2 regions of the Acetobacterium sp. UBA5834 genome follow, and region 1 is predicted to be linked to the other one. Evidence: riboswitches for the same ligand, from Rfam matches in the RefSeq annotation. Region 1 holds a riboswitch; the other holds the start of a gene.
The links. Region 1 has a riboswitch for glycine ahead of gcvH (glycine cleavage system protein GcvH). Riboswitches for the same ligand answer to the same signal wherever they lie in the genome.
Positions count from the first base shown of each region.

Region 1 (7,319 bases):
CCGCTTCATTAACTTTGGGGTTATATTTCATGGTACAGGAGCCCAGAGGATAAAAACCCGAATCAACCCCGTGATTCATTTGCGAAAGGGCCGTAAAGTGGCGGATTGTATCGATCTCGCTAACCTCCGGCAAGGCTGCTTCCTCAGTACGTAAAAACACTTCGGGGATCATGGTGTCAATGGATATCTCGGGAACATCACACATTGGCAGAATATCAGCTTTTCTTCCCGGCACCGACTTTTCAAAAATAAGCGCTTCTTGTTTAATCACAATGCTTCACCACCTTTTCTACCAGCTGATCAATTTCCTGGCGGGTTCGTTTTTCAGTGACCGCCAGCAACCAGCCATACTCAAACTCCGGATAGGCCTTTTTTAATTCATAACCGCCGATGATTCCATCCCCCAGCAGATCTTTGTTTAAGTCTTCCGGTGCAGTTGTGCCGATAACTGCAAACTCTTTAAAGAATGGAGCTGTAAAAGCCGGGGTAAATTTTCCGGTGGCAATCAGCCTGTCATGGAGATAATGGGCTTTACGAAGGCATAGGGTAGCCACCTCTTTTAGCCCCGCCTTGCCCAGTAACGTCAGATAAATCGTTGCTGCCAAGGCATTCAGGGCCTGATTCGAACAGATATTGGACGTCGCCTTATCCCGCCGAATATGCTGTTCTCTGGTCTGAAGGGTTAAGACAAAGGCTCGTTTGCCGTCATGGTCAGTGGTTTCTCCAACCACCCGACCAGGCAATTTTCGCATCAGAGCCTTGGTTGTTGCCATAAAACCCAGTCCCGGCCCGCCGAAACTGATTGGATTCCCCAGGCACTGACCATCTCCAACCACGATATCAGCACCCAATTCGCCTGGAGATCGAAGGATTGCCAATGACAATGGATCGACCGAGGCAATAAACAAGGCTTTTTGTTGATGGGCAAGGTCCGCCACCCGGCTCAACTCTTCAATAGCGCCAAAAAAGTTCGGACTTTGCACAATCACCGCAGCGGTCTTTGCGCTGCATAAGGCTTCAAGCTGGTTTAAATCGATGGTACCATTTTGAAAACCAATTTCTCTCACCTGCACATTTTTAAAGCGGGCATAGGTTTGCACCACCTGGCGATGCTCGGGAGCAACGGTGCTGGCAATCAGCACTTCGTCCCGACCCGTCTGACTGACAGCCATCGCCACCGCTTCGGCCAGTGCCGTGGCGCCATCGTACATTGACGCATTGGCAATCTCCATTCCGGTCAGCTCACAGATCATCGATTGAAACTCAAAGATTGCCTGCAGGGTGCCCTGACTGATTTCCGGCTGATAGGGTGTGTAAGCCGTGTAGAATTCCTGTCGGGAAGTCAGACTGCCAACAACACTGGGAATAAAATGATCATACGCCCCGGCTCCCAAAAAACAGGCGTAGCTGTCCAGGTTGGTATTTTTTTGTGTCAGCTCCCGCATCAGGGTGATCAACTCCATTTCTGACAGGGCTTCCGGCAACGCCAGTTCCCGGTCCAGCCGGACTGCCCCGGGGATGTCTGCAAAGAGTGCGTCCCGGGATGTCAGACCCAGCTTTTTTAGCATCGCCTGTTGTTCTTCTCCGGTTGTTGATAAATAAGATGCCATCGGTGTTTTCCTCCTTTAAAGTGTGGCTTTCAGTTTTTCAAGTTGTTCTGCTATCGCTTCATCATCAAAGCAGTATTTCATTGTAGTAAACTGGCTACGGAGCTTTTTAACGTCTTCCGCCACTGTTTTTTTACGCAAAATCACATCGGCCATCAGCTCAGCCGTCTCTTTAAAGGCTGCCTTGGTAAAACCAAAGCGGGTCATCTCAGCAACACCAATGCGGATTGCCCCGGAAGCGGTAAAACCCTCTTCTTCCGGCGTTGCCTGGTAATTAATGATGATATTGCTTTCTTCAAGACGTCTGGCCACTTCCGGACCAATGCCATAGCCAACCCGAACCACCACCTGGTGGGTCTCGGTATAGGAAATCTGTGGATCACCGGCCACATCAAGTCCAGCTTCAGCCAGCGCCCTGGCAAAATATTTGGCATTCTCGATGACAGTGCGCTGATAATCATCTTTAAAATAATTCATTTCGTAGGCCGCCATTAACAGACCCAACATCGTTCCGAGATGGTGGTTACTGACACTGCCTGGAAACGCCCGGGTCTCGATGGTTTCCCAAAGGCCATACTTATAATCATCCTTGTCATAATTTCCGGCAATGACCCCACGCTGGGTTCCAAAAAATGTTTTATGGGTGGAACCAGTCACCAGCTCAGCCCCTTCTTTAAAGGGATCCTGGAAATAATCACCGACCAGTCCCAGAACGTGGGCCATGTCATACATAATCACCGCATTGAGCTTCTGATCATCGATAAATTGGCGTATTTCCTGTACCGGTTCCTTGTGCAGAACCATGCTCTTACCAAAGATAATTAATTCCGGTCGATACGTCGTAATGACCTTTTTGGTTTCTTCGACATCGATCTTAAAGAGGTTATCGGGCTCCACCGGGAAATTGACAACTGCCGTTTTTTCCGTCCGGGGATCGACGGCGATATAGTCATGCAGGGCACCCATTGGCTGGGCGCTTAAATGACCACCACGGATGATATGATTGTTCAGGATATAGCCCAACCGCTTGGCCTCAACCTTACGGTTGACCCGATTCTTGTAATCCATCAAAGCACTAAAGACTGCCGTATTGGCCATTTGCCCGCTGATTACCCGAGTTTCAACCTCGGCACAGTTAAAGTACTGCTTGAATTCTTCCATCAGCAAATATTCAATCTCGTCGATAAAAGCTGTTCCCTGATAATAAAAAACGTCATAATCATAAAAGGATTTGGTTTTTTTGTGCTCTGCGTAGCGAAACGACGGATCCATCACTGATAACAACCGTACCGCTGACGAATGAGCCTGTTCCGACGGAATCAGGTTAATGGTTTCATACTGCCGGTGATGGGTATTGTCAAGGCTCTTCTTTAGCAGATTGAGGGCTTTGCCGGGATAATTAGCGGCGCTTTCAAACTGTCTTGTTACCTCCACGCCATAAAGAATCGGGCGGGCATACGGGGGCGCATCACTTTTTAAATGATAGGGCACAATCACCGCCGCAACCCGTTTGTTGCGGATTTCGACCTCCACCGGATCGTTGATCTCGACATCGCCATCAAGCAGCGCCAGACCAATCCCACGCATCGCTTTTTCATCGGTTATCTTGCTATCCAGTCCATAGCCTTCGGCTTTTAAATAGGGTACCATGGTGGCACTGGTGATCACGCCGACTTCCCTGCCATCTTTAAAAACCTTGCATCCGGCCCGGGCTACACCTTTGCCGGTAATCGCCAACGATCTGACAATTCTGGGCAGTTTGGATAAATCGCTAAAATCCCGTTCCATGATGGCCTTAAAGCCGCAATACTGTTCCCGAAGTGGTGCCCGCCCCAGATAATTGCCCTTATCCGCGGCAAAGCTGACAGCAAATTTAGCCAGTGGACAGGAGAAAATCGGAATCTCCTGACCCTCGTTATCCAGTCCCAGTTCGTGTCCATATAGCGGCAGACCGGCTTCCAGTCTTAATGTATCCCGGGCCCCCAGACCGACGGCCATGGCACCCAATCCCAGCAGCTTTTCCCAGATTTCCGGGCTTTGCTCCGCCTTGGCAAACAGTTCAAAACCCAGGGGTTCTCCCGTGTAGCCAGTTCGTGCAATCAGGAGGGGGGCCCCGTGATAATTAAGAATTCCCAATGCATTCTTAAGGGGTTCGGTCAAAAATTCGCTTCCGGTCAATTTTTTCAAAATATTCTTGGCTTCCGGGCCTTGCAGTGAAATCATCGCCAGCTCAGCGGATTGATCGGTTATTTGGGCATCAAAGGCTTTGATTTCATTATTCAGATGCTGCCAATCTTTGTCGGCGTTGGCCGCATTCACTACCAGCAGGTAGCGATCTTCATAAAAGCGGTAAAGGTAGGCGTCATCAATGGCGCCGCCGTTTTTGTTGGGAATCATCGTATACTGAGCCTGAAGCAGATCCAGCGCAAAAACATTGTTGGTCAGGACATACTGTAAAAAAGCGGTGGCCTCTTTTCCGGTGATGATGAAGCGGGCCATATGTGAAACATCAAAGATGCCCGCTTTAATCCGGGTATGGAAATGCTCATCAACAATGCCATGGGGATACTGAATTGGCATCTCCCAGCCCCCAAAATCTACCAAGGTGGCTCCGGCTTTGACATGATTGTCATATAATACGGTGCGTTTTAAATCTCCCATTTGCTGATCTCGCACGCTTTCTATTCCTGACAAAACGCTTCGTACTCGGTTGCGTCCATCAAGTCATCAACTTCTGTGGGATCATCCATTTCAACACAAATCAACCAGTTTTCAAAGGCATCGGTATTAATCAGCTCTGGCTCATCATTCAGCGCTTCGTTAATTTTCTCGACCGTTCCGGCCACCGGCAAATAAATATCGGAAGCCGCCTTAACCGATTCGACCACCCCAAAGGTTTGATCCTTATCGATATGATCACCCACTTCCGGCAATTCAACAAAAACAATGTCCCCCAGGGAATGTTGGGCGTAATCGGTAATCCCTATGGTGGCCTGATTGCCTTCTACCTTAACCCACTCATGATCCTTTGAATACTTCAACCCTGCAACAATTCTCATTTTTTTAATCCTCCATTTTTCTAATTTTAACAAAAAAACAAAAAAAGCAGAAAGCTAATGCCTTCTGCTCTGTTATTGACCTGAGAGATTCCTACTATAAAGTTGCCCCTTCGGTGCGTCTTCGCTTTCCAGAGAGATGTCCAGATACGGTCCTCTTTACCTGAGATCATCGCCGATATTATGGCTAATACCAGCTTATTCCTTCGGTGCTGCACACTCTGCAGTCTCTCCCGTATCCATCATTCATCATACCATCGTTTAATTGTATTTTTGAGCCTGATCTATTTATCAAGTTGTTGTGAGTATACACCGCTGACCCGGTAATTGTCAACCACTGAAACCATATTATTTCAAACGGTGGCCATTTTTATTACAATTATCCTTTGCCCGAATAGTCGCCCACTTTCGCGAAACGGCTGTTTTCTTCGTGAATTGTTGTGAGTATAGACTTTAATATCTGTTAGAATAAACTAGCTTTAAATGTAGAATTCAAGTGATGATGCGATCGTCACTCAATTTAGCATAACCCTGTAAGGAGAACATTCATGAAAAAAACACTACTTATCCTGCTTTTATTTGCCCTCTTCATCCCAATTCAACCCGCCCTCGCCGAGACAGAAATCGTCCCGGTCTTATCCCGCGGCCACATTGAAAACTTAGGTGATTATCCTGCCGACCACACCTGGATCGAAAGTCCGGAGATAATTGGCACCGTTGGCCAGAGTAAACGTATCGAAGGCTTCGAATTAAAACCCGATGCGGACGTGGCCTCGGAGATTGAACTACGTTACAACGTCCATGTTCAAAACATCGGCTGGCTCTATGATGAAAATGATCCCAGCACTTGGGCCAAAAACGGCGACTATGCCGGCACCCGCGGCAAGGGACTGCGCATTGAAGCGATCAAAATTGTTCTGCTTGACACCACCGGCAAACAGGTATCCGGTTATCATGTCCGTTACCGCGGTCATGTCCAGAATATTGGCGATTTGCCAGCCGCTTCGGAAAAATGGTTCCTTGATGGTGAACAGCTTGGTACCGTGGGCAGCTCGCTTCGCCTTGAAGCGTTAAAACTGGAAATTGTCAAGGATGCCACGACTGGCACCGATTTAAGTGCCTACACTGCCCTGATAAAACAAATTGAAAGTTTAAACGAATCCGACTTTAGCAAAACTTCCTGGAATAATCTGCAATCCGTTGTTTCTCAAAACAAGATTGATAAGCAAAGCAGTTCTACTGAAATCGCCACCGCCATTGCAACTATCCAAAAGGCGATGAACCAGCTTGAAGATTTGACCCAATCAACCATTTACAGTAAAGCCGGTAGCTATGGACCAAGTAGCGGAAGCGAATCGATCAATCAGGATGTAATTGTCACCACCGGTGATGTGACGCTTCAGAACTTAACAATTGATGGCAATCTGATCATTGATGAGGCCGTAGGCAACGGTAACGTGACCTTGAACAATGTCACTGTTTCCGGTGAGCTGCGGGTTCGTGGCGGCGGCCAGAACAGTATTCACATTAACGGTGGCGACTATTCAAAAATTCTGATTGAACAGGCTCCTGACGGCGGTGTCCGGATTGTTGCCACCGGCCTTGACGGAGTGCCAGTTATCCTAAGCGAAAACGCTGCTGGCGAAACCCTGATTCTTGAAGGCGAATTCGATTCAGTCACAGTCAATGCTCCCAATGCGGTGATTAAAACCCAGGGGCAGACCAGCATTAAAACCCTGGATGTCGGCGAAGACGGCCAAAATACCGCCATTGAACTTGGTAGTACCACCTCCGTAACAAGCCTGGCCTTGTCAGCCCCCACTAATATCACTGGTAGCGGTAAGATCAGCAAAGCCGATATTTCTTCAGACAATGTCAGCTTTGAAAAGGCTCCCGATAATTATACGGTTGACCCCGAGGTAGTGGTGCCACCTGTAATCCCCACCCCAGAACCAACACCTCAGCCGCAACCCGGGGGCAGCGGTGGTGATAACGGCGGTGGCGGTTATACCCCACCGAGCAAAATCAGTCTGAGTGTGACCACTGTCCCAACTGTCAGCCCATCTAAAACCTACGATGGTACTACCGCCACCGATGTAACCAATCAGCTACTCGACAGTGCAGCCATCACTGGAATTGCGATCGGTGATACCGTAACCGTTACCGCCACGGCTACCTATGACAATAAAAACGTCGGCAGCAATAAGGATATCACCATCACCTACAATCTATCCGGAGCTGCTGCCAGCAAGTACAATCCCCCGGCGACCACGACAATCAAGGGCGAGATTCTAACAAAACCCCTGAGCCTCCCGACAACACCGATCTCAAAAGAGTATGACGGAACAACGATGCTTGACACCGTGATTACCGAAGACATAGGCCAGCTGGCCGCCGATAATCTCACGATCTCCCGAACGGCCACCTATTTAGACAACAACGTAGGAGCCAATAAAACGGTAAACTGTTTCTACACCCTGTCGGGAAACGATGCCGAAAATTACAGCGCCCCGGCCGACCACTCGGGTACCGGAACCATTACCAAAAGAACCCTGACGGTCTCTTGCACCAGCCTGAATATCAATAAAACCAAAACCTATGATGGCAGCACTGACGTGTTTAATGGCAAGGGCAAAATTCAAGCTGGCAATAACGT
Region 1 is NZ_DJGY01000054.1:63,999-71,317, reverse strand. It holds gene gcvPB (aminomethyl-transferring glycine dehydrogenase subunit GcvPB) at 1-271, opposite strand, end outside; gene gcvPA (aminomethyl-transferring glycine dehydrogenase subunit GcvPA) at 264-1,610, opposite strand; gene gcvT (glycine cleavage system aminomethyltransferase GcvT) at 1,626-4,268, opposite strand; gene gcvH (glycine cleavage system protein GcvH) at 4,289-4,666, opposite strand; glycine riboswitch at 4,734-4,800, opposite strand; glycine riboswitch at 4,804-4,909, opposite strand; gene B3F51_RS10875 (YDG domain-containing protein) at 5,212-7,319, shown strand, end outside.

Region 2 (7,319 bases), on a different contig from region 1:
TTTATGGGATTATTGGTATGAGTGGGGCTGGCAAAAGCACCCTGGTTCGTTGTATCAATCTTCTTGAAAAGCCCACCAGTGGTAGCGTTTTCATTGATGGACAGGATATTTCGAAAATAACTGAAAAAGAACTAAGAACGGTGCGTTATTCAGTGGGCATGATTTTTCAGCAATTTAATTTGCTGATGCAACGCACTGCCGAGAAAAACATTCTTTTTCCCCTGGAAATTGCCGGAGTGGATAAAGAAACGGCAAAAAAAAGAGCGGCTGAATTGTTAGAACTGGTGGGCCTGCCCGATAAAGCCAAGGCCTATCCGGCGCAGTTGTCCGGAGGTCAAAAGCAACGGATTGCCATCGCCCGGGCGTTGGCCAATAATCCCAAAATTTTGCTGTGTGATGAGGCCACCTCGGCTCTGGATCCCTCGACCACCAATTCAATTCTTAAGCTGTTAAAAGAAATTAATCATAAATTGGGGATCACGATTGTGATCATCACCCATGAAATGAGTGTGGTGGAGCAGATCTGTAGCCATGTGGCGATCATCGATAAAAGTCAGATTGCCGAAGATGGCGAAGTTGAAGACATTTTCCGGAATCCGAAAACCGATATTGCAAAAAAAATGATTTTTTCCGAGGGCGATCAGGGTTCGGTAGTAATGGGTAAGAACACCTATCGGGTCGTATTTGACGAAAAATCATCCAGTGACTCGGTGATGGCAAAAATGGTTCTGGAAACAAAATGCCTGGTGAATATTCTCCATGCTGATATGAAAAATATCGATGGCTTCGCTTTTGGACAAATGGTTATTCAATTGCCTGAGGATGAGCTGAGTGCGGCCCGGGCCATTAATTATCTGCGTTCACATCAAATTACTGTTGAGGAGGTGAGCGCTCATGTGGGATAGTTCAATGACTGGCCTCATTGCTCAGGGAACGTTGGAAACCCTCTATATGACCTTGGCCTCAACACTCTTGGCCTATCTAATCGGATTACCCATGGGTGTTTTGCTGGTCACCAGCGATTCCGAGGGGATTGTGCCGATGAAGGTAGTCAACCAGGTGCTTAATATTGTTGTTAATATTACTCGATCGATTCCGTTTTTGATTTTACTGATAGCGGTGATTCCCCTGACTCGGATGATCACCGGAACCACTATCGGATCTACGGCTACGATTGTCCCGCTGGTGATTGCCGCAGCTCCGTTTATTGCCCGGCTAGTGGAGTCGTCCATTAAAGAGGTGGATTATGGCATTATTGAGGCCTCTTTGTCAATGGGGGCCAGCCCGATACAAGTGGTGACCAAGGTGATGATCCCCGAAGCAAAACCTTCCTTGATTATTGGGGCGGCGATTGCTACGACCACTATTTTAGGCTATTCAGCGATGGCTGGGATTGTTGGTGGCGGCGGTCTGGGGGACATCGCCATTCGTTTTGGTTACTATCGCTATGAAACCGGGATGATGGTGATTACCGTGGTGCTGCTGGTTTTAATTGTTCAGCTGTTCCAGGAAGTGGGGATGAAAATTGCCCAGAAACAGGATCGCCGAAAATAACGCGTTCGATGATCAGCAGCTGATTATGGTTGACAGCGGAGGAACTTCGTGCTATATTACATATTAATCAACTAGGGATTATATGAAAAGAAATGAAAAGGAGAAGATCATGAAGAAATTAGGTTCAGTATTATTAATTAGTGTTCTTGGTTTGGCCCTATTTACCGGCTGTTCAGCAAAGGGAACAGATGAAAAAACCATCGTTGTTGGGGCCAGTCCAGCACCCCATGCAGAAATTCTGGCGATTGCCAGCGACGTGTTAAAAGAAGATGGGTATACTCTTGAAATCAAAGAATTTACCGATTATGTCCAACCCAATTTAACACTACAGAATAAAGAGTTGGATGCCAACTTTTTCCAACACCTCCCCTACCTGGAAGACTTTAATGTAAAAAACAACACCAAACTGGTGAGTGCAGGCGTGGTTCACTATGAGCCATTGGGTTTATACCCGGGTAAAATTAAGACTCTGGATGCAATTGCCAGCGGTGCGACCATTGCCATTCCCAATGATACCACTAACGAAGCCCGGGCGCTGCTGTTGCTGGAAACCATTGGTTTGATCAAGGTTGATCCCAATGCTGGCCTGGAAGCAACACCAAAAGATGTTATCGAAAACCCGAAAAACATTGTCTTTAAAGAACTGGAAGCAGCACAGCTGGCCCGATCACTGCCAGATGTTGATTTAGCCGTCATTAATGGCAATTACGCCATTGAAGCTGGATTAAACGCCGGTACCGATGCCATTGCCAAAGAAGAAAAAGATTCCCTGGCAGCTCAGACCTATGCAAATATTGTTGCCGTTCGAGCCGGCGATGAAAAAAGTGAAAAAACGTTGGCACTGATGAAAGCACTGCAAAGCGAAAAAGTCATCAGCTTTATCGAAAGCAATTATCAGGGTGCCGTGGTACCAATGTCTTAAGTCAAAATATCCGGGAAGCGTCTCAATTTGAGGCGTTTCTTTTTTTGTTTAAAAACCAGGATGGGATTGATTTTTAAAATAATCTTGCACTCGTTAAATGAATTGTGATATTATTTTAACGCTGTCGTAAAATCGCAGCACTCTGGAGAGTCTCAAAGATGAGCGCCGAAGGTGTACCCCTGGAAAGATCAGTCTGGCAACGACTGAACATTTCAGGCTATCTCTCAGGCAAAAGGACAGAGCAACCCATTGGTGTTGTTCTCCCTCTTCACAATTAAGAGAAGGAGGAACAAAATGTTTCAACAATTTAATGAATTTTTAGTATGGTTTGACGACCTCGTATGGGGTGTGCCATTGATTGTGCTGATTCTGGCGGTGGGGATTTTTTTGACCATCCGCCTGCACGGACTTCAGATCCGCTATTTACCCAAAGCGCTGAAGTACATGGTGAAGAATGAAGAAGGGGGCGAAGGCGAGGTAACCAGTTTTGGAGCCCTGTGTACAGCCCTCTCAGCAACCGTTGGAACCGGAAATATTGTAGGTGTTGCCACTGCGATTGTCGCCGGAGGACCGGGAGCCTTGTTTTGGATGTGGATTGCCGCCTTGTTTGGGATGGCGACCAAATTCGCCGAAGGAGTTCTGGCCATTAAATATCGGGTTATTGAACCGGATGGACATGTCCTGGGCGGACCTTTTTATTATATCGAAAATGGGATGGGCATAAAATGGCGCTGGTTGGCAAAAGTCTTTGCCTTTTTTGGTGCCGGGGTTGGTCTTTTGGGAATTGGAACCTTCACTCAGGTGAATGGGATTGCCAGTGCGGCCAATAATTTTTTTGATCCCAATAATCAATGGACAGTCAACCTTCTAGGCATGGAATATTCCTGGAGTGTGGTGATTACCGGAACCATTGTTACGATTTTTGTGGGACTGGTGGTAATTGGGGGGCTTAAGCGGATTGCCAATGTTTCTCAGATTATTGTCCCCTTTATGATTGTTATTTATGTATTGTGTTGTGCGATTATTTTAATTACTAATGCCGGATTGATACCGGCGGCCATTACTGAAATTGTCGCCAGTGCCTTTGGTTTCCGGGCAGTGGCCGGTGGGGCCTTAGGCGCCGTGCTGGTTGCTATGCAAAAAGGGATTGCTCGGGGGATCTTCTCGAATGAGGCGGGTCTTGGTAGCGCTCCGATTGCCGCTGCTGCAGCAAAAACCAATGAACCGGTGCGGCAGGGGCTGGTTTCGATGACCGGAACCTTTTTAGATACCATCGTGGTTTGTACCATGACGGGATTGGCGATTGTCTTAACTGGATCATGGAACATCGGGCTGGAAGGGGTGGCGGTGACAACCAATGCGTTTCAGGTAGGATTGCCTTTTGCTCCGGAAGTTAGCTCGTTTTTGCTGATGATCTGTCTGGTATTCTTTGCTTTTACCACCATTTTGGGCTGGAATTATTACGGCGAACGTTGTCTGGAATATCTGTCAAATGGAAAAATGAAGGCTGTGTTAACCTATCGCTATTTGTATATTCTGGCGGTCTTTATCGGACCGTTTATGACCGTTTCAGCGGTTTGGACGATTGCAGACATTTTTAATGGGTTGATGGCATTGCCCAATCTGATTGCCTTGATGGCATTAAGTGGGGTGGTTGTTGCCGAAACCCGGGTCTATGTTAAAAAGCTTAAGAACAAAGAAGTGGAATAGTATAACCTAAAAAATGCCCAATGAAAGCGCGCTTTCATTGGGCATTTTAAAATGGGCTTATTAGCGGGTTCTGCCGCCATGATGCATGCCAGTGCCGTCTTGAGGTTGGGTGCCGTCACAGGTGCCATCACCATTGCCGTATTGGTGGGCCGTGCCGTCCTGGGTGCAATTTTCGTTGTCGCAGATGCCGTCGCCATTGGTATCATGGCTGGCTTGACGTTCAATCCGTTGCTGTTCGGTCAAACCATTGCAGGCACCAGTACCAGCGCCGTGGTTTGGAGCTGCCAGAGCGCTACCAGCGGTAGCCAGCATTAAGGCCAGGGATCCGACTAAAATAAGTTTTGTTTTCATTGAAATTCCTCCGTTTTTTTAGTGTGTTCTGTTGTTGTTTGTATTATATGACGGATATATGTCAATACTGTGTCAAAAATAAAATTCATGTGATAAAATAAAAATAATTAAATGGTTCATACTGACACAGTATTGTCATAGTAATTGGGTAAACTTTTATAAATAAATAGAAAAGGGAGGGCATGTGAATGAAGGGGATTCGCATTCTGGTGGCAGAAGATGAAGATAAGCTACGGGAAATCGTTTTGAAATATTTAAATAAAGAAGGCTATCAAGGCTTCGGTGCAGCCGATGGAGAAGAAGCTCTGGATTTATGGGCTGAAAAAAAACCGGATTGCATCATTCTGGATGTGACCATGCCCAAGCTTGACGGTTTTGAGGTGCTGGCAGAAATCAGAGAAACCGATAATGTCCCGGTAATCATGCTGACGGCCCGTAGAGAAGAGGATGATAAAATCCAGGGCTTTGAAGTCGGTGCCGATGACTATGTGACGAAACCGTTTAGTCCCCGGGAGTTGATGGTGCGCATCAAAGCCTTATTAAAACGCAGTGGAGTCGTCACTACCGACAACCAGCTCGATGTCTGCGGAGTGCATTTAAATGCAGAAGAACGGCAACTGATCATTGATGATGAAATCATTAACCTGACTCAGAAAGAATTTGAGGTGCTGACCTTTTTTATCAATCATAATCAGTTGGTCTTATCCCGTGAACAGATTCTGGATCGGGTCTGGGGCTATGATTACGAAGGTGATATCCGGGTAGTTGATACCACCATTAAGCGGTTGCGTAAAAAAATGAATAAAAAAGGAGAATGTATACAAACCGTCAGAGGGTTGGGATACAAGTTTAAGGAATGAGATCTTCGATATTTTCACGATTGATGCTCTATCTGGGGGCTTTTTTTCTGGTCTTGTGTTTGCTGACCTATTATGTGCTTGGTTCCTATTTTGAAGTCTATTATACCGAGAAAAGAACGGCGGTTTTAATTGACAAAACGAGTCAGGCTGCTGCAATGTACAACCAAGGGGGGTTAACCCCGGAACTGCAAGCGTATATTGATGTCGCCGAAGAAGAAGGAATTGTCATTCAGATTATTAAACAACAAACCGTGACAGAAGAAACGTCTTCGGGAAATGTTTCGCCGGAAAATGGGAGCATCGAAATAGTGGCGATGCGTCAAGCATTGGATGGCATGGATCAAAGCGAAGGCTCAGGGCTGACTGTTGTTGAAACGAAACGTCTGGCCGCTGGTGGCGAACACAAGGGTGAGGGCAATGAAGCAGGCGAAGGTGCTGGTGGCGGATCCGGGAATGGCTCAGGATCTGGGAGTGGTGCTGGCAGCGGAGCAGAACATGGGGCTGGAGCTGGGCAACAGAACAGTATCGAAAATCAGGTCAAGGCACATCAGCATGAGGAAAGCTTTGTAATTGTATTGGGAAGTGATGAGCATCAGGTTGAGTGGCTGACCCATAAGGTCGTCGCTGCCGATGGTGCTCAGATCATCGGACGAATTCCCCTTTATTCGGTTCATGAGGTCATTGAGATTGTGGAAAATTTTCTGCTGGTATTTTTAATGATCGTTTTTGCCTGCTCGTTGCTCTTTGCCTATTTTTTCTCTCGGGGTATTTCGCGACCGATTGTTTCGTTAAATCAGCTTTCCCGGGAAATGGGCAATCTTAATTTTACAAAGAAATATCAGGGCACCAGGAAGGATGAGATTGGCCAGTTGGGTAAAACCTTGAATCATATCTCGGATGAACTGGAAGAGGCAATTCTAAAGCTCCAGGAAGAACTCAATAAGGAGCGAACCTTTGAAAAAATGCGACAGCGTTTTACTGCCCAAGTGTCCCATGAGATCCAAACCCCTCTGGCAGTGATCAAAAGCTATGCCGAAGCTCTGGAAGACGGGATTCTGGAGAATCGTGAGGAAGAACAGGAATATTTTGTGACGATTCAGAAGGAAGCCGATAAAATCAGTGGTATCGCCAGCGATCTGCTGGATCTGGCCCAAATTGAGTCCGGTGCCTATCAGCTCAAGAAGGAAGCGGTGTTCGGAGGTGAGGTCATCGCTTCGGTCGTTCAGCGATTTGTAAACACCTATCCGGAAAAAAATATCGTCTTTAATAATCGCTGTGAACCCCAACAAAAACTTAGCATCGATCGTAAACGGATGGAGCAGGTTTTTTACAATCTTTTGAACAATGCCATTAAACATGTCAGTCCGGCCGATGGGTTGATTCAAGTAAGTTGCGAAACCCAGGGAAATGAGTGGATTGTTTCTGTTTATAATGTGGGTAAGTCGATTCCACAAAATGAGATCAATCAGATCTGGGAGTACTTTTATAAGGCGCAGTCGGATAAAAAAGGCACTGGTTTGGGTCTGGCTATCGTCAAAGGCATCATAATCTGTCATGGTGGCAAGGTGGCTGTGGATAACCGGGATAAGGGGGTGTGGTTTGAAGTGCGGCTGCCACTATAAAAACTTCAAAAATAGAATTTTCAAAAGCGGGAGATGTGATATAATGAGAAAAAACAGTCGAATTGACAGGAGATAAGAATGAGTTTGTTAAATGAAACATTGGAAAAAATCCAACCACTCAATGAAGAAATGATGAAAACAGCCAAGGATCGGGTCGATTTTTTGCTTAAACCAGTGGGCAGTTTGGGAACCCTGGAAGAGATCGCCGTTCAGTTGGCCGGTATCACCGGGGAAATGTATCCGGATGTCAGCAAAAAAGCGATGCTGGTTTTTGCTGCTGATCATGGTGTCTTTGAAGAA
Region 2 is NZ_DJGY01000032.1:18,586-25,904, reverse strand. It holds gene B3F51_RS06975 (methionine ABC transporter ATP-binding protein) at 1-905, shown strand, start outside; gene B3F51_RS06970 (methionine ABC transporter permease) at 895-1,554, shown strand; gene B3F51_RS06965 (MetQ/NlpA family ABC transporter substrate-binding protein) at 1,664-2,476, shown strand; glycine riboswitch at 2,609-2,726, shown strand; gene B3F51_RS06960 (alanine/glycine:cation symporter family protein) at 2,771-4,186, shown strand; gene B3F51_RS06955 (hypothetical protein) at 4,247-4,537, opposite strand; gene B3F51_RS06950 (response regulator transcription factor) at 4,726-5,397, shown strand; gene B3F51_RS06945 (sensor histidine kinase) at 5,394-7,019, shown strand; gene cobT (nicotinate-nucleotide--dimethylbenzimidazole phosphoribosyltransferase) at 7,098-7,319, shown strand, end outside.
Region 2: it holds a riboswitch for glycine, as region 1 does, so the genes downstream of both, B3F51_RS06960 (alanine/glycine:cation symporter family protein) here and gcvH (glycine cleavage system protein GcvH) in region 1, are expected to answer to the same signal.